4 regions of the Vreelandella titanicae genome follow, and region 2 is predicted to be linked to each of the others. Evidence: predicted binding sites of a transcription regulator. Region 2 holds the regulator's gene; each other region holds the start of a gene.
What was found. Region 2 encodes sigma-54, which starts transcription at its own class of promoters, with help from an activator protein. Its sites were predicted from a motif close to TGGCACNNNNNTTGCTNT; they were not measured.

Region 1: a site for sigma-54 is predicted at 1,903-1,920, ahead of HZS52_RS06065 (amino acid ABC transporter substrate-binding protein). Genes of this name have one in related genera too.
Region 3: a site for sigma-54 is predicted at 4,002-4,019, ahead of glnL (nitrogen regulation protein NR(II)). Genes of this name have one in related genera too.
Region 4: a site for sigma-54 is predicted at 2,627-2,644, ahead of HZS52_RS22080 (formate/nitrite transporter family protein). Genes of this name have one in related genera too.

Annotation. Positions count from the first base shown of each region.
Region 1 covers NZ_CP059082.1:1,283,430-1,291,164, reverse strand. The annotation lists gene hemE (uroporphyrinogen decarboxylase) at 1-881, shown strand, start outside; gene speE (polyamine aminopropyltransferase) at 881-1,747, shown strand; gene HZS52_RS06065 (amino acid ABC transporter substrate-binding protein) at 2,016-3,041, shown strand; gene HZS52_RS06060 (amino acid ABC transporter permease) at 3,143-4,333, shown strand; gene HZS52_RS06055 (amino acid ABC transporter permease) at 4,349-5,449, shown strand; gene HZS52_RS06050 (amino acid ABC transporter ATP-binding protein) at 5,504-6,280, shown strand; gene HZS52_RS06045 (RidA family protein) at 6,488-6,880, shown strand; gene HZS52_RS06040 (sensor domain-containing diguanylate cyclase) at 6,900-7,735, opposite strand, start outside.
Region 2 covers NZ_CP059082.1:4,175,096-4,182,830, forward strand. The annotation lists gene HZS52_RS19320 (KpsF/GutQ family sugar-phosphate isomerase) at 144-1,130, shown strand; gene HZS52_RS19325 (KdsC family phosphatase) at 1,183-1,725, shown strand; gene lptC (LPS export ABC transporter periplasmic protein LptC) at 1,726-2,295, shown strand; gene lptA (lipopolysaccharide transport periplasmic protein LptA) at 2,307-2,822, shown strand; gene lptB (LPS export ABC transporter ATP-binding protein) at 2,834-3,583, shown strand; gene HZS52_RS19345 (RNA polymerase factor sigma-54) at 3,713-5,128, shown strand; gene hpf (ribosome hibernation-promoting factor, HPF/YfiA family) at 5,226-5,534, shown strand; gene HZS52_RS19355 (PTS sugar transporter subunit IIA) at 5,539-6,009, shown strand; gene rapZ (RNase adapter RapZ) at 6,097-7,029, shown strand; gene HZS52_RS19365 (HPr family phosphocarrier protein) at 7,075-7,344, shown strand; gene pmbA (metalloprotease PmbA) at 7,362-7,735, opposite strand, start outside.
Region 3 covers NZ_CP059082.1:654,836-662,570, reverse strand. The annotation lists gene HZS52_RS03165 (acyltransferase family protein) at 1-667, shown strand, start outside; gene HZS52_RS03160 (hypothetical protein) at 729-1,352, opposite strand; gene glnA (glutamate--ammonia ligase) at 1,886-3,292, shown strand; gene HZS52_RS24695 (hypothetical protein) at 3,391-3,516, opposite strand; gene HZS52_RS24690 (DUF4124 domain-containing protein) at 3,466-3,618, shown strand; gene HZS52_RS03150 (hypothetical protein) at 3,555-3,839, shown strand; gene glnL (nitrogen regulation protein NR(II)) at 4,088-5,146, shown strand; gene ntrC (nitrogen regulation protein NR(I)) at 5,143-6,570, shown strand; gene HZS52_RS03135 (DUF6435 family protein) at 6,897-7,070, opposite strand; gene HZS52_RS03130 (YqiA/YcfP family alpha/beta fold hydrolase) at 7,159-7,686, opposite strand; gene HZS52_RS03125 (entericidin A/B family lipoprotein) at 7,692-7,735, opposite strand, start outside.
Region 4 covers NZ_CP059082.1:4,787,571-4,795,305, forward strand. The annotation lists gene HZS52_RS22070 (TolC family outer membrane protein) at 1-282, opposite strand, end outside; gene HZS52_RS22075 (sigma 54-interacting transcriptional regulator) at 508-2,439, opposite strand; gene HZS52_RS22080 (formate/nitrite transporter family protein) at 2,791-3,603, shown strand; gene cynS (cyanase) at 3,648-4,088, shown strand; gene HZS52_RS22090 (fructosamine kinase family protein) at 4,107-4,949, opposite strand; gene tal (transaldolase) at 5,040-5,993, opposite strand; gene xylB (xylulokinase) at 6,014-7,501, opposite strand; gene HZS52_RS22105 (mannitol dehydrogenase family protein) at 7,501-7,735, opposite strand, start outside.

The DNA.
Region 1 (7,735 bases), 2.4 Mb from region 2:
CAGATATTCTGACCATTCCAGATGCCATGGGCCTGGGGCTCTATTTTGAAACCGGCGAAGGCCCAAAATTCCGCAAAACCGTGCGTACACAGGAAGAAGTCGCCGCTCTAAGCGTGCCCGACACCGAGCGCGACCTGGATTACGTGATGCGTGCGGTGTCGACCATTCGTCGTGAGCTGAACGGCCGCATGCCGCTGATCGGCTTCTCAGGCAGCCCCTGGACGCTGGCGACTTACATGGTGGAGGGCGGCTCCAGCAAGGACTTCCGCCATCTGAAAACCATGCTTTACGATACCCCGGATACCATGCACCAGTTGCTGGATACGCTGGCGCATGCGGTAACTGACTACCTGAACGCCCAAATTCGCGCGGGAGCCCAGGCGGTGCAGATTTTTGATACCTGGGGTGGCGCACTCTCTACCCCTGCGTACCTTGAGTTCTCGCTGCGCTACATGGAGCAGATCGTTTCGGGACTGATCCGCGAACACGACGGCCGCCGCGTACCGGTGATTCTCTTCACCAAAAACGGCGGCCAGTGGCTTGAGCATATCGCCTGCGCCGGTGCCGATGCATTGGGTATCGACTGGTCTACCGAGCTTTCCGATGCCCGTGCCCGGGTTGGTCACAAAGTGGCGCTACAGGGCAATCTTGATCCCAACGTTCTGTTTGCCCGCCCCTCGGCTATCCGCGCTGAAGTAGCCCGCGTGTTGGAAAGCTACGGCCATGGCCCTGGCCACGTGTTTAACCTGGGCCACGGAATCAGCCAGTTTACCAACCCCGACAACGTCACTGCCTTTATGGAGGCGCTGCACGAATTAAGCCCACAGTATCACCGCGATATTCCAACGCACACAAATGCACAGCACTCAGGAGCCAATTGATGAGCGATTTACGCGACGACCAATGGTTTACCGAAGTCTTTGATAGCCACGGCAGCGCTTTCTCACTGAAGATCTCTGAAAAACTGCTGGATGTACAGAGCCAATACCAGCATCTAGAGGTCTACGCCACCGAGACCTACGGCAACCTAATGGTGCTGGACGGCTGCGTGATGCTGACTGATCGCGATAACTTCCTCTACCATGAGATGATTGCGCATCCGGCGCTGTTTACCCACCAAGATCCCAAACGTGTGGTGATCATCGGCGGTGGCGACTGCGGCACCTTAAAAGAGGTGCTGCGCCACCCGAGTGTCGAGAAAGTTACCCAAATTGACATCGACGAAGAGGTCACCAAGGCCTCTGAGCGCTTCTTCCCGTCGTTGGTAGCGTCGAATAACGACCCCCGCGCTGAACTGCTGTTCGCCGACGGCGTCAAGTGGGTGGACGATGCACCTGATGAGAGCATCGATGTGCTGATTATCGACTCCACCGACCCGGTTGGGCCCGCTGAAGGGCTGTTTAAAACCGATTTTCTCAAGCGCTGCCACCGTATTTTGAAAAGCGGCGGCGTAATGGTGCAGCAGAGCGAATCACCGCTTTACCACAGTGGCTCGATCATCCGAGAGCTGCGCAACGACATGTTGAAAGCCGGTTTTGACAGCGTTGCCACGCTGCCCTTCCCGCAGCCGGTATATCCTTCAGGCTGGTGGAGCGTAACATTGGCGGGTAAAGCCACCGACGTGAATACGTTCCGCGAGCAGGCAGCCACCAACCACGACTTGCCGCTTGAATACTATAGCGTTGACGCCCATCGCGGTGCGCTCGCCCTCCCGCCGTTTATGCGCAAGGCATTCGCAGCCGAGTAAACCACGCCTAATAACTGCCTTTGTGTTACCGCCCACCTCAGCTTGCCCTATAACGGTGCAATGCGAGGTGGGCAGTAACCTTTTTGCACCTAGACCTTCGTCTCGAATTCGTTGAGTAGCGTTGAAAAGCGCTGAATTAACGCCTGTACCCTTGTTGGCATCTTCCTTGCTAGGTTTAGTGACATGCTACGGCATGCATAACTATTTCAACTACTGGTTTCAATAACTGATTTCAATAGCTGATTCCAATAACTTCGAGGGAAACTAGATGTTCAATAAAAAACACTTAGCGCTTCTGGCGTCCGCTGGCTCACTTAGCCTGGCGGGAATGGCAACTGCTCAAGCCGACACCCTGGAAGATACCATTGAGCGTGGTGCCGTTCAGTGTGGTGTGAGCGATGGTTTGCCGGGCTTCTCAGCTCCGGACGACGACGGTAACTGGCAAGGTATCGACGTTGATGTATGCCGCGCTGTAGCGGCAGCGGTACTCGGCGACTCAGAAGCCGTCAACTATATTTCACTCAACGCCGTAGAGCGCTTCACCGCCCTGCAATCAGGTGAAGTCGACGTTCTATCACGTAATACCACTTGGACCACCACCCGCGATACTACTCTGGGCCTGAACTTCACCGGGGTTACTTTTTACGACGGCCAGGGCTTCATGGTATCCCGTGACCTGGGTATTACCGGTGCTGATGAACTCGACGGCGCCTCCATCTGCATTCAGTCTGGCACCACTACCGAGCTGAACCTGGCTGACTACTTCCGTGCTAACGACATGGAATTCAACCCGATCGTATTTGATACCTCTGAGCAAACCGTGGGTGGCTATCAGGCCGGCCGCTGTGACGTGCTAACCTCCGATACCTCTCAGCTAGCGGCGCTACGTATTCAGCTAGACGATCCTTCAGCCTCGATGATCCTGTCTGACGTTATCTCCAAAGAGCCACTAGGCCCTGTGGTTCGTCAGGGTGACGATCTTTGGTTCAACATTGTGAAATGGTCGCTGTTCGCCATGATTAACGCCGAAGAGTACGGCGTCACCAGTGAAAACGCTGAAGAAATGCTTAACTCTGAAGACCCCAACATCGCTCGCTTGCTAGGCCAAGACGGCAACTACGGTGAAGGCATGAACCTAGAAGCAGATTGGGCCTACAACATTATTAGCCAAGTGGGTAACTACGCTGAAAGCTTCGACCGCAACGTGGGCATGGGCTCGCCGCTGGAAATTGAGCGCGGTGTCAACGCCCTATGGACAGACGGCGGCTTCCAGTACGCTCCCCCGATTCGCTAAGCGTCTCGCTTGACCCCGGCCCGCCGCCCTCTTCACAGGTATCTGTTTAAAGGTCGTGGCGGGCCATTTGATTGACCTTCCGTGTAGCGGAGACGCCATCCATGTCTGTAAGACCCAACATTCGCCCCGCTGGCCACAAGCCGCCGTTTTGGCGAGACCGCGCTAAGCGCGCACTTATTTTTCAGCTTATATTGGTCGCCGTTGTCGCGGCTTTCCTGATCTATATTATCGGCAATACCCAAGCCAACCTGAATGCTCGCGGCATTACCACTGGCTTTGGCTTCCTGGGCAACACAGCCGGCTTTGGTATTGGTCAAAGCTTAATCGAGTACTCCTCCCAAAGTACCTACGGCCGCACTTTTGTGATTGGCTTGCTCAATACGCTGCTAGTCGGTGGATTGGGGGTGTTAGCTGCCTCGATTATTGGTTTTATCGTCGGTATCGCGCGGCTATCGCCCAACTGGTTGATCGCTCGGCTAGCCAATGCGTATATCGAAACGTTTCGTAATATCCCCCTGCTGCTGCAAATTTTCTTCTGGTACTTTGCTGTACTGCGGACGTTACCCAGCGCTAGAGAGAGCATGGCCTTTGGTGAAGCCATTTTCCTGAACGTGCGCGGGCTGTACCTACCTCAGCCTCTGTTCGAGTCAGGATTTGGTCTTATCCCAGCCACCTTCGTGGTGGCTATTATTGCCAGCATCGCACTGGTCATGTGGAACAAGCGCCGTCACGAAGCCACCGGCAAGCGCCTACCGGTTTTCTGGATGTCGCTGGTGATTATCTTTGGCCTACCACTGCTGGTACTGGTCGCTACAGGTGTACCGGTGACCTGGGAGATGCCGGTACTGCGCGGCTTTAACTTCGGCGGTGGTATCACCATTATCCCTGAATTTTTGGCCCTGTGGCTGGCGCTGTCTATCTATACCGCGTCCTTCATTGCGGAGATTGTGCGCTCGGGCATCCAAGCCATCCCCCATGGCCAAACGGAAGCCGCCCAGGCATTGAGCTTGCCGCGCAAGCTAGTGCTGCGCCTAATCATCATTCCCCAGGCTATGCGCGTCATTATTCCGCCACTCACCAGCCAATACCTCAACCTGATTAAAAACTCGTCACTGGCCACCGCCATCGGCTACCCCGACCTGGTATCGGTTTTTGCCGGCACCACGCTCAACCAGACCGGTCAGGCAATCGAAGTCATTGCCATGACCATGGCGGTTTATCTGATCATCAGCTTGCTGGTGTCCATGTTCATGAACTGGTTCAACGCTCGCGTTGCGCTGGTCGAACGCTAGGCCGGAGGCGACCCCATGATTCACAATAAAGAAACCATACCTCAGCGCCCGGCTCCTAAAGGCACCATTGGGCCGGTTGCCTGGCTACGAGGCAATCTGTTCAACGGCCCTATCAATAGCATCTTCACGCTACTGGGCCTGTACGTGCTCTATCTACTCGTGGTGCCAACGGTTCAGTGGGCATTTATTGATGCCAACTGGGTGGGCGACAGCCGCGAAGACTGCACACGCGTGGGCGCCTGCTGGGTATTCGTTAACGCACGCTTTTCCCAGTTTATGTACGGCCTCTACCCGAGTGAGGAGTATTGGCGCGCCAACATCGTGTTTGCCATGTTCGCGGGCATTATTGCCTGGATGGTCATTCCGCGCCTGCCGTTTAAGCGCTGGATGACACTGTTTGCGCTGCTGATCTTCCCGGTGATCGCCTACGTACTGCTACACGGCGGCTACTTTGATCTACCGCGTGTTTCCACCCACCGCTGGGGCGGTTTGATGCTGACGCTGCTACTGGCTAGCGTGGGGATGATTGGCGCACTGCCTATTGGCATTGTATTAGCCCTTGGGCGACGCTCGAACATGCCCATCGTCAAAACCTTCTGCGTGATTTTTATCGAGTTTTGGCGCGGTGTGCCGCTAATCACCATTCTGTTTATGGCCTCGGTGATGCTGCCGCTGTTCCTGCCGTCTGAACTTAACGTGGATCGCCTTATACGTGCGCTAATCGGCCTGACGCTGTTCCAAAGTGCCTATATGGCCGAGGTTATTCGCGGTGGTTTGCAGGCGATTCCCAAAGGGCAAGATGAGGCCGCCGCGGCACTGGGGATGACGTATTGGAAGCGCATGGGGCTAATCGTGATGCCTCAGGCACTGAAAATGATGATTCCTGGCATCGTCAATACGTTTATCTCACTGTTTAAAGACACCACCCTGGTCATGATCATCGGGCTGTTTGACCTGTTGGGCATTGTGCAAGCGGCGCTTTCCGACTCGCGCTGGCTGGGCTTCTCGGTAGAGGGCTATGTATTTGCCGCGTTCGTGTTCTGGATATTCTGTTTCAGCATGTCGCGCTACAGCCAGTACTTGGAGCGCAAGCTAAACACCGGCCATAAGCACTAGTTCGAGTTTAAATACGAGCGCCGCATCTCATTACGTTTTAAGTAGGATTTCAACATGACACAAGCAGCCACCAACACCTCTGACACCAGTGCTTCTGACCTGATGGTCGAGATGCATAACGTTAACAAGTGGTACGGCGATTTTCACGTACTGCGGGATATCTACCTTGAGGTAAAACGCGGCGAACGTATCGTGGTTTGCGGCCCTTCAGGTTCGGGTAAATCAACGCTGATTCGTTGTATTAACCACCTTGAAGAGCACCAAAAAGGTGAAATTGTGGTGGGCGGTCTACCGCTGACCCAAGACGTTAAGCGCATTGAGCAGATTCGTCGTAGTGTCGGCATGGTGTTTCAGCACTTCAATTTGTTCCCGCATTTATCAGTGCTGGAAAACTGCTGTATTGCGCCAATGTGGGTACAAAAGAAGCCCCGCAAAGAGGCCGAAGCGCTAGCCATGGAGTACCTAGAACGGGTGCGCATTGCCGAGCAGGCAACTAAGTACCCGGGGCAACTCTCGGGCGGTCAGCAGCAGCGTGTAGCGATTGCCCGCTCGCTGTGCATGCACCCCGACGTGATGCTGTTTGACGAGCCCACCTCCGCCCTCGACCCCGAGATGATCAAAGAGGTGCTGGACGTTATGGTGGAACTGGCGGAAGAGGGCATGACCATGATCTGCGTGACCCACGAAATGGGCTTCGCCAAAACCGTCGCCGACCGGGTGATCTTTATGGATCAGGGGCAAATCATTGAAGAGAACGCGCCAGAGCCGTTCTTCAACAACCCGCAGTCTGAACGTACCCAGCTGTTCTTAAGCCAGATTCTGGGGCATTAATACACAGCCCCAGCGACAAAGCAGCTGTGGATAAGTTCGTCATCATGGGCCTCACTTGAGGCCCATGATAGTTAACAGACTTTAAAAAAACAGCATGTCATCGCGAGCGTAGCGCGGCGATCTTGAAGTTATCCTCCTGCCACTACAAACAAGATTGCTTCGTCGCTCCGCTCCTCGCAACGACATCATTCAAAAAAGGATAAAAGCATGATTGAAAAGCTGTTTATCGACCGCGCCCCGCAACCGATTGCGCCTTTTTCCCACGCCTGCCGCGTAGGTGATCTGGTCTTTATCACTGGCCAGATGCCGACGGTGCCAGAGACCAACGAGATGCTTTTGGGCACCTTCACCGAACAGACTCATCGGGTAATGCAGAACCTGGCGATTGTGCTGGAAGAAGTCGGAAGTGCCTTCGAATATGTGGTGCAGTCCCGGGTGTTCATTACCAATATGGGCCACTTCGACGAAGTGAATAAGGTCTACGCCAGTTACTTTCCCCAGCCTCTACCCACCCGCACCTGTATCGGGGTAACCGGCTTGGCTGGCGGCGCTGATGTGGAAGTCGATATGATTGCCTGGATTCCACCGTCGCAGCAATAAACCTCATCAGTCGTCGTCATCACGGCTGCCAGTGAGCCACAACGCGATTTCGCCCCGCCTCTTTGGCGGCATAGAGCGCTTGGTCGGCCTGGGCAACGGCTACTGCCTGACTGTGGTCTAAATCACTGGTGAGCGCCAGAGGTGCAATCCCCACGCTGACGGTGAGTGTCACCATCATCGGCGCTTGCGAATCACCCGCCGTCAGGTAAAACGGCTGCTGGGCTACTCGTTGGCGAATACGCTCACCCAGCTGGACTACCTGTTGGTGCGATAAATCACCCGCCGTAACAGCAAACTCTTCACCGCCGAACCTTGCCAGACAATCCTCGGGCCGCAGGGCCTCGTGTACTCGCTTTGCCATCTCCACCAGCAGCGTATCCCCCGCGGGGTGACCGTAGCGATCATTGATATGTTTGAAGTAATCAATATCAATCATCAGCAAATAATAGGCTGCCGCTTCAGCTTGCTCATTGAGTTGTGCTAAGTGATTAGCCAAGCCACGTCGGTTGCGTGTGCCGGTCAAGGCGTCAAACTCCGCCGCCGCCCAGGCCTGCTCTTCGCTTTTTTTACGTTGACTAATATCGATGACTAGGCCGCCGATACGCGCTAAATAGCCATCATCGGAGTAGTAGCTTTCCATCACCAGCTCATGCCAACGCCATTGCCCGGATGCGACCCTGAGCTGAACATCAATGCGGCATTGGGTTTGCAGCCGCTGTTGGCACTCGCGGATCAAACCAAACACCCGTAAGCGGTCAGTGGGCATGGCGTGAGCCAGTAAGCGGCGCAATGGGAGCCTTGCATAATCACCAGGATAACCCAGCGAAAGCAGCAACGCCGAAGAGCACCAGGTTG
Region 2 (7,735 bases):
ACCCTCGCCTAAACCTGCTCTCGGCCCTGGTGATGCGGGTATGCCCCCCAGGGAGTCGCCTCAATTACTGCCTATTAGAGGTGTCGAGATGTTATTCTTACCGGTTACTACTTTTATATTTTCATTTGTTAAGAGAAAACGCTATGCGCCAGCCTATCGCCCCCTCCAGCCTACTACGTGAAAGCGCACTGCGTACGCTACAAATCGAGCAGGCAGCGATTGGAGGCCTTCAGGCTAAGCTAGACGAAAGCTTTGATCGCGCCTGTGAGCTAATTCTCGCCTGCCAAGGTCGTGTAGTGGTGACCGGTATGGGCAAGTCGGGGCATATTGCTGGCAAGCTAGCGGCGACACTTGCCAGTACCGGCACGCCGGCTTTTTTCGTTCACCCCGGCGAAGCCAGCCATGGCGATCTAGGCATGATTACCCGCGCAGATGTAGTGTTGGCGCTCTCTAACTCGGGCGAAACTGCCGAAGTCACTGCTCTGCTACCACTGCTTAAACGCCTGGGCACACCGCTGGTCAGCATGACGGGGCGACCCCACTCCACGCTTGCCAAGCACGCTGATGCGCACCTAAACAGTGGCGTTGAGCGTGAGGCTTGCCCGCTCGACCTCGCCCCCACCAGTTCCACCACCGCGGCTCTCGCCCTGGGTGATGCACTGGCGGTTGCGTTACTGGAAGCACGCGGCTTTACCGCTGAAGATTTTGCCCTCTCCCACCCCGGCGGCAGTTTAGGCAAGCGCTTACTGCTACGCGTTAGAGACCTCATGCACGACGGCGCACGCCTGCCCCAGGTCGCATTGGGCAGCCCGCTGCGCGACGCATTACTCGAAATTACTCGGCAAGGGCTTGGCTTTACCTGCGTAGTGGATAGTGAAGGACGATTAGCCGGGGTCTACACCGATGGCGACCTACGCCGCACACTGGATCAATTCCATAATCTGCGCGACGTGCTCGTTGATGATGTCATGACTCGACCGGGCAAACGCATAGGCCCCGACATCCTGGCGGCCGAAGCGGTACGCATCATGGAAGAAAGCCGTATTACCGCGCTAGCGGTGGTTGATGAACAACAGCGCCCAATTGGGGCTCTACATATGCACGACCTGCTCGCCAGCGGCGTTATTTAACCCAGCGGCGTCAACACGACCTGCTTTACGAACTGATTGATATGGAGGTTCTATGACCCTACCTGCCTCGCTACTCGACCGACTCCGCCGTGTACGCCTGCTAGCACTGGATGTTGACGGCGTCCTTACCGATGGGCGCCTCTACTTTCAGGCCGATGGTATCGAAATCAAAGCATTCCACACCCAGGATGGCCACGGGCTAAAGCTTCTCAAACGTGTGGGCGTACATGTCGCGTTGATTACCGGGCGCGACTCCCCCATGGTTAGCCAACGCGCGGCGGCACTCGGCATTGACCATGTTCACCAAGGCTGTGAAGACAAGCTGGCCACACTTCGCGGGCTCTGCCAGCGCCTCGATATTGAACTAGAGCAGGTGGCTTATTGTGGCGACGACCTACCCGACCTAGCGGCTATCAAACGTTGCGGCGTCGGCATTACCGTGCCAAACGCGCCGGACTATATGCATACCCACGCCGACTGGACTACCCAACGCCTGGGTGGCCACGGTGCCGTACGTGAGATCTGCGATACGCTGCTTGAATCTCAAGGACACTGGGGCGCGGTGCTCGACACCTATCTGCACGGCCGCACGTAAATGTTTAAACGCTTTAAAGTACGCCTCTGGTTAGCCGGGCTAGTCATCGCACTAGGGATTCTGCTGGTATGGCTTGACCCCCGCGGGCCTCAAGACACCAGCATCGATCCCGAAGCACAGGCTCAGGAACCTGGCCACGTGCTGGAAAATGCTGAGATTACCCTATTCGGGGATAACGGCAGTGTCATGCAGTCGCTAAAAACACCGCGCCTTATCCATACCCCGCAGCGCAGCGAAACCTGGACGGAAGAGCCCGAGGCAGTACTGTATGACAGCGAAAACCGTCAGTGGCTGGCCAGCGCCGATGTAGGCACGCTCAACACCGCTACCCAAGCCCTGCTGCTGTCAGGCTCGGCTCGACTGTTTGCACCAGATGAAGGCTGGCAGCTAGATACCGAGCTACTGCACTATGATGGCCTCGAGCAGCATGCATGGAGTGACACACCGGTATTGATGCAGCAACCGCCGCAGCAAATGAGCGCTTCACGTATGGACGTTTGGCTTAACACCAGCCAGGTTCGCTTAACGGATAATGTGCGCGGCACGCACCCCCCAGCCACACAACGCTAATAGGAACCGCCATGAAAGCCATTATTTCCCCAGCCCTGCTCTACACTGCACTGTTCGGTTTAGCGATACCTTTATCAGTATTAGCCCAAACCAACTCATCTTCCCAGACCCCAGTGGAAGTGGAAGCCGACCGTTTAGATCTTGATCAGCGGGCAGGCACAGCTGTTTACACTGGGGATGTGGACATTCGCCAAGGCGAAATGCAACTGCGCGGCGAGCGGGTAGAGATCAAACGTAACGACGCGGGCGAACTCTCGACAGCCACCGCCACCGGTGAGCGCGCCTACTTGCGCCATCAAGGCGAAGGGCAAGATGGCCCCACGGAAGGCTGGGCGCGGCGGATTATTTATCACGTCGCCGAGCGTCGCGTAGAGCTGATCGACCAAGCCGAACTGACCCAGAAAGAGGACACCTTTAGCGGCGGTCGCCTTGAGTATTTTATTGACCGAGAAGTGATTCAAGCGCGCTCTGACGTTGACGGCAGCGAGCCCCAGCGCATACGCATGACCCTTCAGCCTGAACAATAGGGAGCTTAGCTGTGGCCACTGCTGACACTGCGCCGATCAAAACCCTTTATGCCCACCACCTGGCTAAAAGCTACAAACGCCGCCGAGTGGTCAAAGACATCAATCTGGAGATCTCCCAAGGCAGTGTCGTTGGCCTTTTGGGCCCCAACGGCGCGGGCAAAACCACCTCATTTTATATGATTGTTGGGCTGGTCAAATCCGACGCTGGCAAGGTGGGTATCGACGATGTGGATTTAACGCGCGCCCCCATGCACGAGCGCGCAGCCGCGGGGATTGGCTACCTACCTCAAGAGGCGTCTATTTTCCGCAAACTCTCGGTTGCCGAGAATATTATGGCGATACTCGAGACCCGCAAAGAGCTTAACCGCAGCGACCGCGAGCAGCGTCTGGAAGCGCTACTCGAAGACTTCCATATTACCCATATTCGCGACAACCTGGGCATGAGCCTTTCGGGCGGCGAGCGCAGGCGTGTAGAAATAGCCCGCTCGCTAGCCACAGAGCCCGCTTTTATTCTGCTCGATGAGCCTTTTGCGGGCGTTGACCCCATCTCGGTAGGTGAGATTAAAACCATCATTCGTGCACTGAAACAGCGCCATATCGGCGTGCTGATCACCGATCACAACGTGCGTGAAACACTAGATATTTGCGACATCGCCTATATCGTCGGCGATGGGCAAATTATCGCCAGTGGCTCACCCGCCTCGATTCTCACCAACCAAAAAGTAAGGGATGTGTATTTGGGTGCCGATTTTCGCCTGTAATGTTTTTGCCTTAATCGCCCCTAAATAGCGCTTTAAAACAACTTTACTACCAATGGCATGCTTATTGCACTTGCGCCAAGCACTCACTCGCACTAGGGTGGAGCATTCTGATTAACGAGTGGTTCTCAGATGGTCATGAAAGCTTCTCTCCAACTGCGTATCGGCACACAGCTGACCATGACGCCCCAGTTGCAGCAGGCCATTGCGCTGCTGCAACTCTCTACGCTGGATCTTCGTCAAGAAATTCAGCAGGCCCTTGATGCCAATCCCATGCTGGAGCAGGAAGATGAGTTTAGTGAGCAGGCTGTCAGCGAGCCTAAGGAAGAAGAGTGGTCAGAGAGCATCCCTACTGAGCTCTCGGTAGATAGCGACTGGTCAGATACCTATCAAGATATGGGAAGCCAGGGGGGCAGCAGCAGCGAAGGCCCCGACTTTGAGCGTCAGGCAGCCGGTCAGAGCCTGCATGGCCACCTGCTGTGGCAACTCGCCATGACCGATTTTAGCGCTCGCGAGCAGCTTGTCGCGGAAAGTTTAATCGACGCGCTAGACGCCAACGGCTACCTGACCCAGCCGCTCAACGACATCCGTGAAGGGCTTCGTGCCCAGAGCATTGACGGGCTAAGCCAGCGCGAAGTGGAAACCATTCTACTCAAGCTCCAGCAGTTTGAGCCGACCGGCATATTTGCCCGTGACTTGCGTGAATGCTTGATGCTGCAGCTCGCCGCCCTCCCCGATGATACGCCACTGCTGGTTCCCGCCCGCCGTTTAGTGCGGCAGTTTCTCGAAGCGCTTGGCAAAGACGATATGCGCCTGCTGAAACGCCGTCTAGGGCTCGACGACGAACAGCTGGCCGATGTCATCCTGCTTATTCGCAGCCTAGACCCACGGCCAGGCAGCGCTTACGGCGACACCGACGACAGCTATGTCACCCCCGATCTAGTCGTCCGCCACGATAATGAAGGCTGGCATTTAGAGCTCAACCCCGAGGCCCTGCCACGACTGCGCATTCAGCCCGACTACGCCAGCTTGATTAAGCGTGCGGATAAAAGCGATGACAACCAGTTTCTCAAAGAGCACCTCCAGGAAGCGCGCTGGTTGATCAAGAGCCTTTCTAGCCGAAACGATACGCTGCTGCGTGTTGGTCGCGAAATCATTACCCGCCAGATTGGCTTTTTAGAGCACGGCGAAGAAGCCATGAAACCACTGATACTGGCCGACATTGCCGAAGCCGTGGAGATGCACGAGTCGACTATTTCACGGGTAACGACGCAAAAATATATCCATACACCCCGTGGTGTGTTTGAACTCAAATACTTTTTCTCAAGCCAGGTGAGCGGCCAAGATGGCGACAGCCACTCCAGCACCGCCATCCGGGCACGACTCAAGAAACTGATTCAAGAGGAGCCGCCCGGCAAGCCACTTTCAGACAGCCGCTTAGTGACGCTATTAGGCGAAGGAGGAATTCAAGTGGCGCGTCGTACGGTGGCGAAATACCGTGAAGCCATGGGCATTCCCTCTTCCAGTGAACGGCGTCGTTTGCGCTAACTGCGTTAACGTTTCAGGGAAACTCTCGACAAGGGCTTTGCAACGCGGCAAAAAGGGTTACAATCGAAGTACAGTCCGATGGATAAGGAGCACGTCAATGCAAGTAAATATCACTGGTCATCACGTAGAACTGACTGACGCCTTGCGTGACTATGTCAACGAAAAGCTTGAGCGTGTAGAGCGCCATTACGACAATATAACTACGGTGCAAGTCACCTTATCAGTGGAGAAAGAGCGCCAGCAGGCCGCCTGTACGCTGCACGCCGCAGGTGCTGACTTACATGCGGAAGCCCTAGACAGTGATATGTACGCCGCTATCGACGCACTAGCGGACAAAATCGACCGTCAACTCGTTAAACACAAGGAAAAAGCACAAGCTCGCGCCCAAGGCGCCGGTGTGCGTTAATTCAATGACGTTGGAAACCATACTCCCCCCGGAACGCGTTCTGTTCGACGTCCCCGGGGGCAGCAAAAAAAGGGTGCTGGAGTTTTACAGCACCTTTATCGCCCAAAATATTCCCAGCCTGGACAGCCAAGAAGTGTTTAGCCGTTTAATCGGCCGCGAGCGCTTAGGCAGTACGGGTATTGGTAACGGCGTGGCTATTCCTCATGCGCGTAGCCCCCACTGCAACGCCCCTATCGCTGGATTTTTAAAACTGGCTGAAGCGATCGATTTTGACGCTATCGACGGCGACCCGGTAGATCTGGTGTTTGTCCTGTTGGTACCCGAAGAGGCAGATGACACGCATCTCTCACTACTGGGTCAGGTAGCGACCATCATGAATGATGCGGACACGCGCCAGCAACTGCGTAAAGCAGCCAGCCAGCGCGAACTGCTTGAGCTGATTACCGCCAAAATTCGCGAGCAATCAGCGGCCTAAGGGCCTGAAACCCTGTTCAGGGCAGATCATAGCAGGTTATTCGCTCACCACCCTCAACGCAGCTTGATCAAAGCAAAGAGAGACTCTATGCAACTGGTGATCATTAGCGGCCGCTCCGGGTCAGGTAAATCTATCGCCTTGCAAGCGCTGGAAGATCTTGGCTACTACGCGATTGATAACCTCCCAGCTATGTTGCTGGGGTCGTTGGTGGATGAACTGCGTGACCAGGGCGACCGGGCACATTTAGCGGTGAGTATTGATGCCCGCAACTTGCCGGGAGCTCTGGAGCGCCTGCCCTCTTTATTAGACGAGTTGCGCCAGCGTAAAATCGACTTTCAAGTTATTTACCTGACCACCGATGCGCGCATACTGCTTGAGCGTTACTCAGCAACGCGTCGCCGTCATCCGCTGACCCGCGATAGCGAAATGACGCTGGAAGAGGCGATCAATAAAGAAGAGACGACGCTGGAAGATATTCGCGATCTGGCCGACCTATTGATCGATACATCACGATTATCGGTGCACGATTTACGCCGTCGCATTACCGACCAAGTAGCCCATCAGCGGCGCGACAAGCTGACGCTAACGCTGGAATCGTTTGGGTATAAACGCGGCGTACCGTTAGACGCCGACCTGGTCTTCGATGTGCGCTGCCTGCCAAATCCGTACTGGGATCCCACGCTGCGCCAGTTCACTGGCCGCGACGCGGAAATCGTGGCTTTTTTGAGCAGCTATCCGATTGTTGATGACATGAGCGACGACATTTTGGCCTGGCTAGAGCGTTGGCTACCCGCTTACCAGAATAGCCAACGTAGCTACATGACTATCGCGATTGGCTGTACTGGTGGTCAGCACCGCTCGGTCTATATGGCCGAGAAGTTAGCGGAAAAATTGACTCCTATCATGGGCGAAGTTCAACTTCGCCACCGCGAACTGGGCCTGCACTACACCTTAAGCGAACAATTGGCCGCTCCCCTCGTCAGCGCTTCCACACCTAACGAGCGGCCAGAGACCTCTTAAGCGCGTCTATCCATTAATGACACCACTCGGCGAAAAGGAACCAGGGTGCCAGAACGCATACTTACACTTACCAATCAACGCGGGCTACACGCTCGCGCGGCGACAAAACTGGTCAAATGCGGCCAACAGTTCACGGCAAAAATACGCGTTTACAAACAGCAACAGGCTGCCGACGCCGCCAATATCATGTCACTGCTGATGCTTGCCGCACCTTGTGGCACCGAGCTTAGAATCACCGCCGAAGGCGATGACGCCGAACAGGCGCTTGAAGCGATTCAAGCGCTGTTCGACGCCCGCTTTGAGGAGGATCAGTAAGCTGCCGCTTGTGCTTGTTAGTCCCCCGCCACGGTCATGGCATCAATCAACCAGCTACCCGTGTGAACACTGCCACGGGTATCGGTATCATCGCCAATACCTACTAAGCCAGCAAACATCCGCTCCAGGTTTCCGGCAATGGTGAACTCTTCGACCGGGTACTGCACCTTTCCATTTTCGATCCAAAAACCTGCTGCACCGCGGGAATAGTCACCGGTCACACCGTTGACACCTTGGCCCATCAACTCAGTCACCCAAATACCCCGCCCCATCTCTTGCAGCAGGCTTTCGCGTGATTGCAGTGGCGTTGCTAAACGCACGTTACGTGCCCCACCGGCATTGCCCGTGGTTTGCATATCGAGACGACGAGCGCTGTAAGAAGAGAGCATAT
Region 3 (7,735 bases), 1.8 Mb from region 2:
CTATTTTTTGATTATTGCGATGCAGTTTTATGTGGCCTATTGGCTGTTTACCCGTTGGCAGCTGTGGCGTTTGAACCCGGTGCCGTGGCTGTGGGGCGCTTGTGTGATCAGCATGGCGTATTGGGGGTTGGCTTACTGGTTTGAGGTTGACCTGCCCGGCTATCTGCTGTGGATTGCTCCACTGGGTTGGATCTATGTGTTTTTTCTTGCCCTGGTGCTGGTGCGCTACTACCCGCTACCCCCTGAGAGCGTGATGCTGGCGCGGCCTGCCTGGATGCAGCAAATGGCCCGCCCGGTCTGGTTGGTGCTAATGGTGGCGCTGATTATTGCCGCGACCTTTGCAGGTTGGCTGGCCTTCTCTTCCAAAGAGGTGTGGGTCATTCCTTTCTTCGTGCTGTTCACGCTGTGTGCCATGCGCTACTTGGCCGGGCGTCCTGCGCCTTTGTGGGTGCGCCACATTAATGCGTATTCGTTTGGCATTTACTTGGCTCACCCCATGTTCTTTGTGCTCGCTGATCTGGCTGTCGAGCCGTTGTCGTTGCCCATTGGCGTGTATGCACTGGCGCTTATGGCGGTTGGTGTGGTGGGGTCAGTGGGGCTTAATAAGCTCGCCAATACCACGACACTGGGCGCCATGCTGTTCGGCAAGCGATTAAAGGTAAGTTAGTCAGAGAGTGGCGGTGGATGGTATCTGTGGATGATATCGGTAGATAGCGGCAGAAAACGCATTATGGGCGTGGAGTGAAAGCCGTAACCGGGGCGTTAGCCAGAAAAGGGTTTTCTGGCTCTTTCGTTAGTCTAAGCAGGTTTCCGTTGTAGGTTTTTAAACGCGTAGGGCAGGCGTGTAAACGTTGCAGAAAATCGTCGATCGCGCTGTTATCGTCCAGCTCAGGGTCAAACCCACCCAAGCGCTCTAGCCAGGCTCGCCTCACGGCAATGTAGGGCGGCAAAAGTAAAGCACTGGCCAATAAGCGCCGCAGGATGCGTTCCGACAGCGATGGCCGGGTGAGGCCAATAATCAAGGCGTCAAGGGTGTAAGTGTTGAGCTGTGAATAGAGTGCACACCAAAGCTCCGCAGGCAGTGGTTTTTTCTGCAGCGCAATGATGAGCCACTCTGCTTGGCTGGTAAACGCGGCTTTATTCAAGCGAGCCCCCAGCGGCCTTGATGGTGTAATCAGCGAATGAGCATGGTAGCGCTGTTCAATAGCACTCAGGCGTGCTTGCGCTTGAGTGGCTGTCACCAAAATGGGCAGCAAGTGGTCGGCGACACCGGATTCACGTATGGATTTTAAGTGGCGTGGCAACATTTCACCCGTCACCATGGCATCAACGATAAAGCAGACCGATCCCATTTGCCGACTCCGATTGTGAGCAAATCTATCAAATTGTAATTTATTGTAGTAGCTGGTTTATTTGCGTAGCAAGTAAAAAAATTTGCGAGCTAAAAAACAGCGCTTAGTATGACTTGTGCACTTTGATGGGGCGTGCGGCATTATTTTTGTTCTATTTTGGTGCATAAGAGGTTTTTTAGACGGTTCAGAATAGCCTGTTGCGCCGTTATGCGTCATCAAGAGGCATTCGAAGCCATTTTTTAATGTTTATAAAACAGATAGTTGTTGTTTTTTTATGCCATATTGGTGCAGTGTTGGCATGTTCTCTGCATTGTATTTGCAAGCGGCTAGCGGGCCGTAGGCATAAGCCCTGCGGCGTGCTAAAACGATAGCCGGTCTGAAATGCTCGCTGAGCGATTTGTTAACCAATGTCAGGCAAACGTTGAGCGAACAAGAATGACAAACGTGCGGTTTAGCACGTATTTTGTCGAACAACACTTTTATCGGTAGCTTACTGTCGTTAGCTTTAAGCCACGCTCATACCGGAGGACACTATGTCAGCCAAGACTCTCGCGCTAATTGAAGAACACGATGTTAAATGGGTAGATCTGCGTTTCACCGACACTCGCGGTAAAGAACAGCACGTGACCGTGCCTGCGCGCGATGTAGACGAAGAATTCTTCGAGAATGGCCAAATGTTCGATGGCTCTTCTATTGAAGGTTGGAAGGGCATTAACGAATCCGACATGATTCTGCGCCCGGAAGATGGTACGGGCTACCTTGACCCCTTCACCGAAGATGCGACGCTGGTGCTGCGCTGTGACATCATCGAGCCGGCCACTATGCAAGGCTATGATCGTGACCCGCGCTCTATCGCTAAGCGCGCAGAAGCTTACCTGCAGTCTACTGGCCTGGGCGACACCGCGTTCTTCGGCCCTGAGCCTGAATTCTTTATCTTTGACGAAGTGCATTGGAAGTCTGATATCCAGGGCTCCATGTACAAAATCACTTCCGACGAAGGCGCCTGGGCAACCGACAGTGTCGTTGAAGGCGGCAACCTTGGCCACCGCCCGCGCGTTAAAGGCGGCTACTTCCCGGTTCCTCCGGTCGATAGCTTCCACGATATTCGTGGCGCAATGTGTAATACCCTGGAAGCGATTGGTCAGACCGTCGAGGTACACCACCACGAGGTTTCCAACGCAGGTCAGAACGAAATCGGCGTTAAGTTCAACACGCTGGTGAAGAAAGCTGACGAAGTTCAGGAAATGAAGTACGTGATCCACAACGTGGCCCACGCGTATGGCAAAACGGCCACCTTTATGCCGAAGCCGCTGGTCGGTGATAACGGTTCGGGTATGCACGTTCACCAGTCGTTCTGGAAAGATGGCAACAACCAGTTCGCCGGTGACGAGTACGCTGGTCTGTCTGAAATGGCGCTTTTCTACATCGGCGGCATCATCAAGCACGCCCGTGCCCTGAACGCCTTTACTAACGCTTCTACCAACTCGTACAAGCGTCTGGTGCCTGGCTTTGAAGCGCCGGTCATGCTGGCCTACAGTGCCCGCAACCGTTCGGCTTCAATCCGTATTCCTTACACCGCCAGCCCGAAAGGCAAGCGTGTGGAAGCGCGCTTCCCTGATCCGACTGCCAACCCTTACCTGGCGTTCTCTGCCATGTTGATGGCGGGTATCGACGGTATCAAAAACAAGATCCACCCTGGCGATGCCATGGACAAAAACCTGTACGACCTGCCGCCAGAAGAAGGCAAGTCAGTACCGACTGTGGCGCACAGCCTGGATCAAGCACTGGAAGCCCTCGACGCTGACCGTGCGTTCTTGACCGAAGGTGGCGTGTTCACCGACGAAATGATCGATGCCTACATTGACCTCAAGATGGAAGAAGTGGAGCGTATTCGTATGACCACTCACCCCATCGAGTTTGATATGTACTATAGCTGTTAAGTACAGCTGCGAATCAGCGTTACTCGCCCTTGGCTGTTACTATCAGCCAGGCGGTGGTAACAATGATTGCCAATAGAACCCCGCTACGGCGGGGTTTTTTATTGCTGGGAGGCTGAGAAGCGTGCCAGAGGGGCGATGAGCAGTGTGCTGGTAGCTCTCTTGGGCGTGGGGGAGTGGGTGGCACGGCGTTCGGGCAGGCGGTGTATCGGGTGACCGATCAGCACGGCAACGTTACCTTTACCGATAACCCAAGCAGCCCTTTATGCCCTGCGACCACTTTTCCATCGCTCTGCCCCAGCAAGGCGCACAGGTGGAAGAGGGGATGACCGTGGTGGAGGTGGTTATTGCGCCACCGTTGCGCGACGACAATCAGGTACGGCTGTTGGTGAATGGCGAGATTAGCCAGAAAGCGCTGCACAGCGATGTCTTCTGGTTAACGGGCCTGCCGCAAGGGGGCACGAGATCCAGGCAGAATGCTGGAGAGCAGCCAGCGTTTACAGCACCGCACGGCAGCGGTGACGATTACGGTTCCTTAAGAGCGCTTTAATAAACGCGATCAAAAAAACAGCCCTAAGTATTACCTACCAAAACCTGGGTGCACTAAAGTGGTGCATGAGCAGGAGCATTTGGCACGGCAAGTGCGCTAAAACGATTCGCGCTCTTTCGCTGCGATGCCCGCAAGCCGTGCAAATGGACATAAACGTATAGTTGGCGCGCTTTTTGCAGCTCCCTCATTGATCATCCACCTGTAGGTCTGTATCGGCGATGGAAGACGCGATTTTTCAGGACACCACCATGCATCAGCGTTTGCTTGAGCATCTCACCACAGCGGTATTGCTGCTAGACGGCGAACTGCGTGTGCGATGGATGAACCCTGCCGCTGAAGCGTTGTTAGCGGTCAGCCTTAGCCGTGTTCACGGCATCAGCCTGGATACGCTACTTGGCGGGGATGTAAGCATTGACGAAGTATTGGCCAAGGCGCGGGATGCGTTTCACCCCTATACCCAGCGTGAAGCACGCATTACCCCGTTGAATAGCGAACCGCTCACGGTGGACTACACGGTGACGCCCTTATCCGACGATGAGCTGCTACTGGAAGTAGAGCCGCGGGATCGGCTGATGCAGATCTCCCGGGAAGAGGCGCTAACCACACGCCAGGAGACCATCAAGGTGCTCGCCCGCGGGCTCGCCCATGAAGTCAAAAACCCGCTGGGTGGCATTCGCGGGGCAGCACAGCTACTAGAGCGTGATCTAGACGACCCGGCGCTGCGCGAATATACCCATATCATTGTTGAAGAGGTGGATCGGCTGCGCGACCTGGTCGACTCCATGCTCGGCCCTAACCGGATGCTTAAACACGAGCCAGTCAACATCCACAAGGTGCTGGAGCGAGTGCGGGCGCTGCTGATTGCCGAACACCCTAGTGTGACAATCAGCCGTGATTACGACCCCAGCTTGCCCGATCTTTCCGGCGATGAATCGCAAATGATTCAGGCGGTGCTCAATGTGGCGCGCAATGCGGTACAGGCCATGAGCGATGCACAAACGCCGGAGCCCACTTTAATACTACGCACCCGCGCCCGTCGCCAGTTTACGCTTGGCGCCGAACGTCACCGGCTGGTCAGTGAAGTCGCCGTGATCGATAACGGCCCCGGTATTCCCGATACGCTGCAGGAAACACTGTTTTACCCCATGGTGTCGGGACGCGCGGAAGGCAGCGGCCTTGGGCTCTCTATTGCCCAGTCGATTTTGCACCAGCATCAAGGATTGATTGAATGCGATTCACGTCCTGGACACACCGAATTTCGTTTACTGATTCCCATGGTTATTAATTTCACCGGAGAAGCGTCATGACTGAGGCTGCACGTAATGATGTTGCGCGGGTGGTCATTGTCGATGATGACCGCGCTATCCGCTGGGTGTTGGAGCGCGCCTTGGCGCAACCCGACCTTGACGTTGAGTGTATCGAGCGCGCCGACGTTGCCCTGACACGTTTGTTGGAAAATCCACCCGACGTGCTGGTTACCGATATTCGTATGCCAGGTATCGACGGGCTGGATCTAATGTCCCGGGTACGCGAAGCGCATCCTGACCTGCCGGTGATCGTGATGACCGCGCACTCCGACCTGGACAGCGCCGTGGCCTCGTATCAGGGCGGGGCATTTGAATACCTACCCAAGCCGTTCGATGTTGACGAGGCCCTGGCGCTGGTACGTCGCGCCGTGGCTCACGCCCGTGAACGCCAACGTCCGGTGACCGTGCCGGAAGGCTTGAACGCCGAAATTATCGGTGAAGCGCCCGCCATGCAGGAGGTGTTCCGTGCCATTGGTCGCCTCTCGCACTCCCACATCACGGTGTTGATTAATGGGGAGTCGGGAACCGGCAAAGAGCGCGTTGCCCAGGCACTCCATCAGCATAGCCCTCGTGAGGGCAAGCCGTTTATTGCCCTCAATATGGCGGCGATTCCCCGTGATTTGATTGAGTCTGAGCTGTTTGGTCACGAGAAGGGGGCTTTTACCGGGGCGACCCAGCAGCGCCAGGGGCGGTTTGAGCAAGCCAACGGCGGTACGCTATTTTTAGACGAAATAGGCGATATGCCCGCTGAAACCCAAACGCGGCTACTGCGCGTGCTGGCCGATGGAGAGTTCTATCGCGTTGGCGGGCATACGCCGGTCAAAGTGGATGTGCGCATTATTGCTGCCACCCACCAAAACTTAGAAGTGTTGGTGGATGACGGCCGCTTCCGGGAGGATTTGTTCCACCGCCTGAACGTGATCCGTATTCACCTGCCCAAGCTTGCCGAGCGCCGCGAAGATATCCCTCGTTTAACGCGGCACTTTTTAGCTGAAGCGGCGAAAGAGCTGACGACCGATATCAAGGTGCTGACCAGCGAAGCGGAAGCCCACCTAACGCGTTTGCCGTGGCCCGGCAACGTGCGGCAGTTAGAAAATATCTGCCGTTGGCTCACCGTGATGGCATCAGGGCGTGAGATTCTGGTTGAAGATCTACCGCCGGAGCTGCGTTCACCCAGCGCTTCTGAAAGCAGCGCCCACGGCGATTGGCGCACGGCGTTTCGTGACTGGGCGGATCATGCCCTGGCCGAAGGCCATACCCATCTACTGGAAGAAGCGGTGCCCGATTTTGAGCGGATTCTGATTGAGACAGCGCTAAAACATACCGGCGGGCGCAAAGGTGAAGCCGCCGAGCTGCTGGGCTGGGGGCGCAATACGCTCACGCGTAAACTGAAAACACTGCTACCGGCACTCGCTGACGAGTAAACGTTAGGAGCCTGTCTGGCTTAACACTGATCTACTGCGAATCCCGGTATTTTGGCCAACTTTATTCGATCGATTTAGTTAAATAGCACGCTATTCGCCTCAATCGATCGATAAATTTGGCTCAAAATTCGTGCTTCTCGCGACGATCGGCCAAGCCAGACAGGCTCCTAGTCGCCAGCGAGTATATATACCGCATCGGCTAGGGTGGTGGGGGTGGGCAAAGTGCAGTCGCTACTGGTGAGTGGCTGCTCATCCTGCCACCACTACCCTGGGCTTGGGTAGGCTGCCGAAGTGACGCTGGGCAGCAACCGCGTTGTCTATGGCAGTTATTGTGTCGCTTCAATGCGCCTGATTTCGGCAAGTAACGCTTCGGCTTCTTCAGTAAGTGTGGCATTGGCACGCATATCGCCATTGCGTGAAGCCTCCATGGCGGCTTGTAGTTTGCGCTCATACTCTTGTTGAAGCTTCTTTTTGGGGTCACGCTTAAACATACCTAACATGAGCAATCTCCTCGCTATCAATGTCTCTTGTACACTATTTGTATAGGATCGAAGTGCTCGTGTCGAATGTTTGCTTTAACTAGCCTTGCTAATCGTAGTGATTAGGCGTGGCGCACTGGCATAAGAAGCGCTCAAAATCACATAAAATAGTCTCCAGGCTCGCGTGCAGGCGGTGATCGTCGTCAACCATCCGCAGCGATAGGCGCTGAAGACGAGCACGTTCGATCACCGGTTCAGGGGCAACCACATCATCACGCCAGCCGTGAATAATATGGCTGTGCTGCGCCTGAATAACCGGTGACGTTTCCGGATAGTCGGCAAGTCCCAATGCAGGCGCCAGCAGAAAGCAGCCCAACACCGGCTGCTGAGCGCTAACTGCCGCGCTTAGCCAACCCCCCAAGCTGGAGCCTGCCAGTACACACTGGGCAGGATCATCTCCGCGCTCGGCTAATACTCTCAGCAGGTATTCAAGGCGCTGCTGTGGTTCTGCTATGCCTCGATAATCCATGACCACCGGCTCACAGTCATCCAGCTTTTGCGCAACACCTTTCATCGCTTGGGTTTTCAGTGCGCCTGGCCCGCTCTCAAGGCCATGGGATAGATAAACGGTCATCATAACGGTTAGCTCGCTGCACGCTGGATAGCTTCGCCACCCTGTTGAAGGT
Region 4 (7,735 bases), 610 kb from region 2:
TGTTCCCGCTCGGGATGAACCCTGGCTTTCATACTGCTCGTTGTGCGCCACGGTGCCCGAGGCGTTAATTTGGGGGAGTAACCCACCGCGGGCAACGTCTCTGCCTGCTTCAACACCCAAATACTCCGAGCGCGCCGAAGCAAGCTCAGCGTTGTTGTCTAACGCATCACGGGTAATCGTGATGAGATCAGCAGCTTGAGCAGGCAATACAAAAGAAGCGGTGAATACCGCTAACAGTAGGGGTCGTAAAGGGGCATTGACTGCCCAGTGTGCCAGTCGCATGGGATTGCCTCTAGGTATCAGCGTCAGATGGTAAACGCGCTTAGTCTCTCAGCCTGCTTGTCCTGCAGAAAATTAAGCCACTCGCACGTTAAGACATTCAGAAAGATGAGCATTATAGTTACATTCATGTATGTATGCTAGCCTTGAACAATCTATAAATATGTGTGCAGCCTGTTGTCAAGTCGCATCCAACTTACCTTAGTCCAAAGCATGGTGGTTTGGCGATTAATGCGGCGCTCTTTTACGAAATCCCCGCGCATCGATACCCCATTTAGTTAGCCGCGAGGTCAGCGTAGTGGGTTTAATACCAAGCAGTTCTGCCGCCCCCCCGGCCCCAGAAATTTTACCTCTCGCCTGTTCCAGAGCGGCAATCGTGCTCGCCCGCCGACGTTGGCTCAGCGCCTGCTCAGTCAGCAGCGTTGCTTTACTTTGCTCTCCGCTGGTGTGGAGCAACGTCGGCATTGGTTGAGCACGGCCCATCGAGCGCGACGGCTCTCCCGACAGCAGGTCATCAAACATTAAGCGTCGATCCTGGGTCACGATGACTTGGCGCTCGATGATGTTTTCCAGTTCACGAATGTTGCCTGGCCATGGGTAGCACTGCAGAATCTCCAACTGGGCGGGGGGAATGCGCACTCCCGGCTTATTAAATTTCAGGCAGGCACGCTGTAAAAAGTGCCGCGCCAATAGCGGCACATCCTCAATCCGCTTGCGCAGCGGTACCGAGTCAATAGGAAACACATTGAGTCGAAAATAGAGGTCTTCGCGAAAGTGGCCCGTATCGATCATGTCGCGCAGTTCGCGATTGGTGGCGGCAATCACCCGCACATCCACTTCGCGGGTACGGTTATCGCCTACGCGCTCAAACTGCTGATCCTGTAGCACCCGCAACAGCTTACTCTGCAGCTCCAGGGGGATTTCACCGACTTCATCCAAAAATAACGTGCCGCCGTGGGCAAGCTCAAAACGCCCTGGGCGATCCTGCACCGCGCCGGTAAAGGCCCCTTTTACATGGCCAAAAAACTCACTCTCAAACAGATCACGGGGAATAGCCGCACAGTTCACGCGGATCAGCGGTCGATCACTGCGCGTACTCCCCGCATGGATGGCGCGGGCAATCAGCTCTTTACCGGTGCCCGACTCGCCGCTAATCAACACGTTGGCGCTGGTGGGCGCAACCAGCTCAATCTGCTGAATCAGCTTGGCCACTGCCGGACTATTGCCGACAATATCGCGATGGTTTAGCTCCGCTTTTATCTCTTCCTGGAGGTACTCATTTTCCAGTTCGAGGCGCTGCTTGAGTGACTCCACCTCAGCAAGGGCATCGCGCAACTGCTGCTCAGCACGCTTGCGCTCACGAATATCACGAAACAGCACCACCGCCCCGACCAAACGCCCCATTTCAAAAATCGGTGTACTCGTGTACTCAACGGGAATTGCCTCACCATTTTTGTGCCAGAACACCTCGTTATCGACATGATGCACCTGACCATCGCTAAACGAGGCGTGAATAGGGCACTGCTGCACCGGGAAGTGACTGCCATCGGCGTGGGTGTGGTGGAACATCAGGTGAGCGTCGTGGCCCACCATATCCTCGGTACTCCAGCCCAGAATTCGCTCGGCGGCAGGATTAACGAAGGTTGTTTTGCCTTCGGCATCCAGACCGTAAATCCCCTCGCCCGCTGCGCCAAGAATCAGTTGGTTCTGCTTTTCAATCCGCTCGAATACCTGCTCGACCCGCTGCCAACCCACCTCACCCTGGCGGTGCTGGCGGCCTAATTCCGCTTTTGCTCGCCGCTGCTCAGCTTTATTGCGGTCTATAAGCGTCAGCAACAGCTGTGAAGAGTCGTCGATAAGCTGAGCATAAACCTCAACTCGATACGGCTGGCGCAGCATATCTAACATCACCAGGTCATCCGACCAGGCCGCTTTGTGTGTTAGCGCTTCATCGGTGAAGCTCACCCATAGTGACAGCGAAGCACCCAAGCGATGGCTAAACGGTGCCTCCAAAGGCATTGCTTCATCAATATTGAGCAGCGCGCAAGCGGCATAATTCGCAGCGAGCAGTTGGTCGGCAAACGGATCGACCAAAATCATCGCCAGAGGCGAAAAGCCACCCATCAACGCAAAAGCGTGATGACGTTCAGGCTCATCCATTAGTGTCGGTCTCAAATGAGTTGTCCCATCACCATTCAATTACCGCGCCAGTTACGACATTTCGTCACTAAAACAACGAAATATCGTAGTTTACGATATTTCGTAACACCTTAAACGCTCCAAAAACATCCTCTAAAAAATAAATTAATCCATTCAAAACAAAATATTAGAAATCATATGCGCGAGTTGGCACACAAATAGCACTGGATGGGTGGATAGTGCGATAGCGCCACACGCTTAATCTCTTTTGCACCAGGACGGCGCAGCCATCGGTTTTATTGCTCCTATCAGGAAACACTAAAACTCTTGGGTTAGGCGTTAATTAACCGAAATGACACAGGAGACATATTTATGTCTTATCTAATGCCCAGTGAATTTGTCACCAAGTTGGTGGATCAGGGTGAGTCAAAAGTCTATATGGGCACCCGGGATACGCTTATCCGCGCCTTTATGGCAGGAGCGACTCTGGCGTTGGCGGTTATTTTTGCCATCACCATCGCGACGCAAACAGGCCACTTTTTGATTGGGGCACTACTCTTCCCCGTGGGCTTTGTGATGCTCTACCTGATGGGCTATGACCTGCTCACCGGGGTTTTTATGCTGGTGCCAATTGCATGGCTCGACAAAAGACCCGGAGTGACACTGCCGCGCATGCTGAAGTGCTGGGCTCTGGTAGGGCTTGGCAACCTTGGGGGCGCCCTATTTATCGCCACCTTCGGCTACCTGAATTTCACCATGGGCGGCACAGAGGAGATCAACGCTGTCGGCCAAACGATGATGGCCGTTGGTGAAAGCCGCACGGTGGGTTATCAGGAGGCGGGGCTTGCCGGTTGGATTGTGCTTTTTCTGAGAGGCATGTTCTGCAACTGGATGGTATCCATGGGCGTGGTGGGCGCGGCCATTTCCACAACGGTTTCCGGCAAAATCATGGCCATGTGGATGCCGATTATTGTCTTCTTCTACCTTGGTTTTGAGCACTCAGTGGTCAACATGTTTCTGTTCCCAATTGGCCTCATGCTGGGCGCTGACTTCACGCTGTATCAATACATTATGTGGAACGAAATCCCCACGGTACTGGGTAACCTGGTAGGCGGCCTAACCCTGGTTGGCTTGGTTCTCTATACCACCCACGTGCGTACTCAGCCCAAAAAGGTGCTGTCTTGATCACAGCCTAATAGGCCAAAGCCCCCTTTATAGGAGAAACCCTAATGGATAAACTCGAAATGCGTCACACCCTGCTCGCCGCCAAAGCGCGTAAAAAAATGAGCTGGGAAGATATTGGCAAAGCGGTCGGCATGTCGCCGGTATGGGTGGCTTCCGCCTGCTACGGCATGAACAGCGCCAGCCAAGAGGTTGCCGCTAAGCTGTGTGACACCCTTGGCGTGGAGCGCGATGCGGCAGAGGCTTTAGTGGCCTTTCCCACTAAAGCCTGGGATGAAGCAATCCCCCAGGATCCATTTATCTACCGCCTCTATGAAGTCGTCGGTGTGTACGGTGAGACCCTAAAAGACGTGGTGCAGGAGAAATTTGGCGACGGCATTATGAGCGCCATCGATTTCACCATGGAGGTCGACAAAATCGAAGACCCCAAAGGCGACCGGGTACTATTAACTTTGAATGGTAAGTTTTTGCCCTATAAATCTTGGTAAAACGTAAGTCCTGGTAAGTCAGGCGAAGGACTCAAGCCTCGCCACGCAGCGTTCAACCGCAGAACGATAGCCGGCACCGAACAGCACCAGATGATTCAACAGTGGGTAAAGCTGAAACAGAGCTTCACGCCTCGGCCAACTGGTCGGGGCGTCGCCGTTCCAGTAGGCGTCAAAAAATGCCTCTCCCGGCGAGCCAAATAGCGTCAGCATCGCCACGTCCACTTCCGGGTAGTGGCGATACACTGCCGGATCGATGATCGCCGGCCCTTTTGTAGTGAAGAGTACATTCCCTGACCACAAATCACCATGCAGCAAGCTGGGCGGTGCATCGGGCAGCCAGCGCTCCAAATCGTGGGCCAAGCGTTCGATACGGCCACGCAGCTCGCTGTCCAATAGCCCACGCTGGTGGCATGCCTCACACAGAGGGAGCAAGCGGCGCTCGCGCTGGAAAGCTCGACCGTCGCTGAGCGGGGCATTCGGCTGGGGTGTGCGCCCACAAGCGTTATCCTGATGCCAGCCGTGGGCATCGCCAATCACGCTGTGCAAACCGCGCAGCCCTTCACCAAGCGCTGCTTCGCTCTTCTGCCCAGCGGGCACGGTGTCCAATGACTCCATGATCAGCCAGCCTTCTGCCAAACCTAACACCTCTGGCACTACCAGCGATGAACAGGCGCCACGCAACGCACGCAGCCCTTCGGCTTCGCCACGCAGCCGCGCCGTATCGTCGTGTTTAATCACCACCTGCCCCTGACGGGTCTCCAGGCGGTATACAGCAGCAATGTCACCCCCACTGAGCGACTGCAAATCGCCAGCGGGGGTTAATTCGATAGATTCCAACAGTTGGCTCAGGGTGGCATCCATAAGGCTTTCTCCCTGTACCCGAATGTATAACGGCGTCGGGGTTAGGGGCCCCTAACCCCGACGCGCTTAAGCTATGGGCTAGCTTATATTTCAGCCTAACCGCTTATCGATCAGGCTCTCTAACTCAAGCTGGTCGTCGTGGAAGCGGCGGATGCCATCGGCCAGCTTGTCGTTGGCCATGGCATCTTGATTGTGGCCCCAGCGGAAAGCGGCTTCGTTCAATGGCTCGGTAGGCTTGCCACTGCCTTCACCCGCTTGAATTTGCGCAGCAACGCTGCCTTCGGTGGCATCCAGCTCTTCCAGTAATGCAGGCGAAATGGTCAGCCGTGGGCAGCCTGCCAATGCAAGTACCTGCCCGGTATTACGGAAGCTTGCGCCCATTACCACGGTGTCGTAGCCGCCCTGGTTGGCACGCTGGCAAACGCCTTGCACGAACTGAACGCCCGGGTCGTTTTCCGACGTGTAGTCGTTGCCGGTCTCTTTTTTGTACCAATCGGTCACGCGGCCTACGAAGGGTGAAATCAGAAACACCCCGGCATCAAAACAGGCCTGGGCCTGGGCATCGCTGAACAGCAGCGTCAGGTTGCACTGAATACCTTCGCGTTCAAGCACCTCGGCGGCGCGAATGCCTTCCCAGGTAGACGCCAGCTTGATTAGCACGCGGTCACGTGACACGCCACGGGCATCGTACAGCTCGATTAACTCGTGGGCCTTGGCAATGCTGGCCTGGGTATCAAAAGACAAACGGGCCGCCACTTCGGTGGAAACACGCCCCGGTACAACGGCGGAAATTTCACTGCCCATGGCCACCGCCAAGCGGTCAACGGCATGCTTGACCTGCTCTTCACGGCTGCCAACCGAGGCTTTTACATTGCTCAGCTCTTCGTCGATCAGCGCTTGATAACCGGACAGACTAAACGCCTTGAGCAGCAGTGACGGGTTAGTGGTGGCATCCTGCGGCTGATAGCGGCGAATAGCCTCAAGATCACCGGTGTCGGCGACGACAAGCGAATGTTGCTTTAACTGTTGCAGCTGGCTAGTCATAAAATCTCCTTGGTATGCGTTTAAGCGCCGCCATGGCGTTGTTCAAGTGCTGCGCAGTAGCGCATATAAATCGGTTGGTACGCGGCCACTCGCTCAGGATGGGGGTCAGCAAGTGACTGCGCATCCAAGTGGACTAATCTTTCACACAGCGTTTCCAGGGTTACGCCCTCTGAGCGCTGGTCGCACCAGGCCGCCTGTATTGCGGCACCAAGCGCGGCCGCATCGGTAATCTCAGGACAAATCACCTGGGTACCGGTAATGTCCGCGACCATCTGGCGCCAAACGGGGCTGTTAGCGCCGCCACCGATCAAACGAATCTGGCTGGCGCCGGCGGTTAAATCACCCAACAATTCCAGCCCATAGCGTAGCCCGAAAGTGGCCCCCTCCACCACGGCCCGACACAAATTAGCCTGGGTGGTATTCAGACTGGTCAGGCCAAGAAAGTCCGCGGAGGCGTCGGGCAGCATCGGCACTCGCTCACCGTTGAAAAACGGCAATACGGTAACGCCCTCGGCGCCTATCGGCGCGCTGGCTACTTTTTCGCCAAAGGCTGCCAGATCCAAGCCAAACAGTTCGCGCACCCGCGTGGTGGCCGAAGTAACATTCATCGTGCAGATCAGCGGCAGCCAGCCACCGGTGCTGGAACAGAAGTTGGCGACCATGGCGTTATCGCATTCAACAGGGTTAGCCGAGTAAGCGCAAACGGTGCCGGAGGTGCCCAAACTCAGCGTGATCAGCCCTGGAGTAATATTGCCGGTGCCAATGGCGCCCAACATATTGTCACCGCCGCCGGAGGAGACGACAACCTGGTCGCCAAGCCCAAGCTCGCGGGCCACGGCCGGGCGTACAAAGCCTACCGGTTCATGGGCTTCCAGCACCCGGGGCAATACCCGCGCCGGGTCTAATTCTGGGGCCATCTCGGCAAAAACATCCAGCTGCCAGCAACGCTTACGGGTATCGAAGTAGCCAGTACCGGAGGCGTCGCCCGCCTCAGTGACCCGTTCGCCGGTGAGCCAGAAATTAAGGTAGTCGTGGGGCAGCAGCAGGCTCTCGATGCGCCGATACGCATCAGGATGATGCTCGCGCAGCCAAACGATTTTAGACGCGGTATAGCCGGTTTGTAGTACCAGCCCCAGCTTCTCCAAACAGCCCGGCTCGCCGCCCAGGCGGATAACTAAATCGGCATTCTGGGCGCTGGTCTCAGTATCGCACCACAGCTTGGCGGGATAGACCGGCACGCCTTCGCCATTGAGCGCGACCATGCCGTGCTGTTGGCCTGAGACACCAATGCCGCGCACTTGGCTAGCCGATACAGCGGCTTTATCCAACGCGGCAAAAAACGCCGCTTTCAAGGCAGCTAACCACTCCGCAGGCGCCTGCTCCCGGCGGCCATTTTCGCCCTCTTCCAAGCGGTGAGGACGGCTTGCTTCAGCGAGAATCTTGCCTCGCTCAACGTCTACCACCACTACTTTGGTACTTTGGGTACCGCAATCTACCCCGATATACATCACACTGTTCCTTTGGACGACGCCAGACCCTCTAGCGTAGCGCGTGCGCCACGTTCGTGCAGCGAACTAAGGGCCGCTAAATAGGCTTCAACAAAGCGAGTGCTGTCGATTAAGTCACCAAACAGCTCGCGGTTTTCGATAAAGGCCGTTGGCCGTTGGCGGTTCTCGGCAGCAATCGCCATTAACGGCGCTTTCAAGCGATCGACGATCTCAATGGACTGGCCCTGCTCGTCG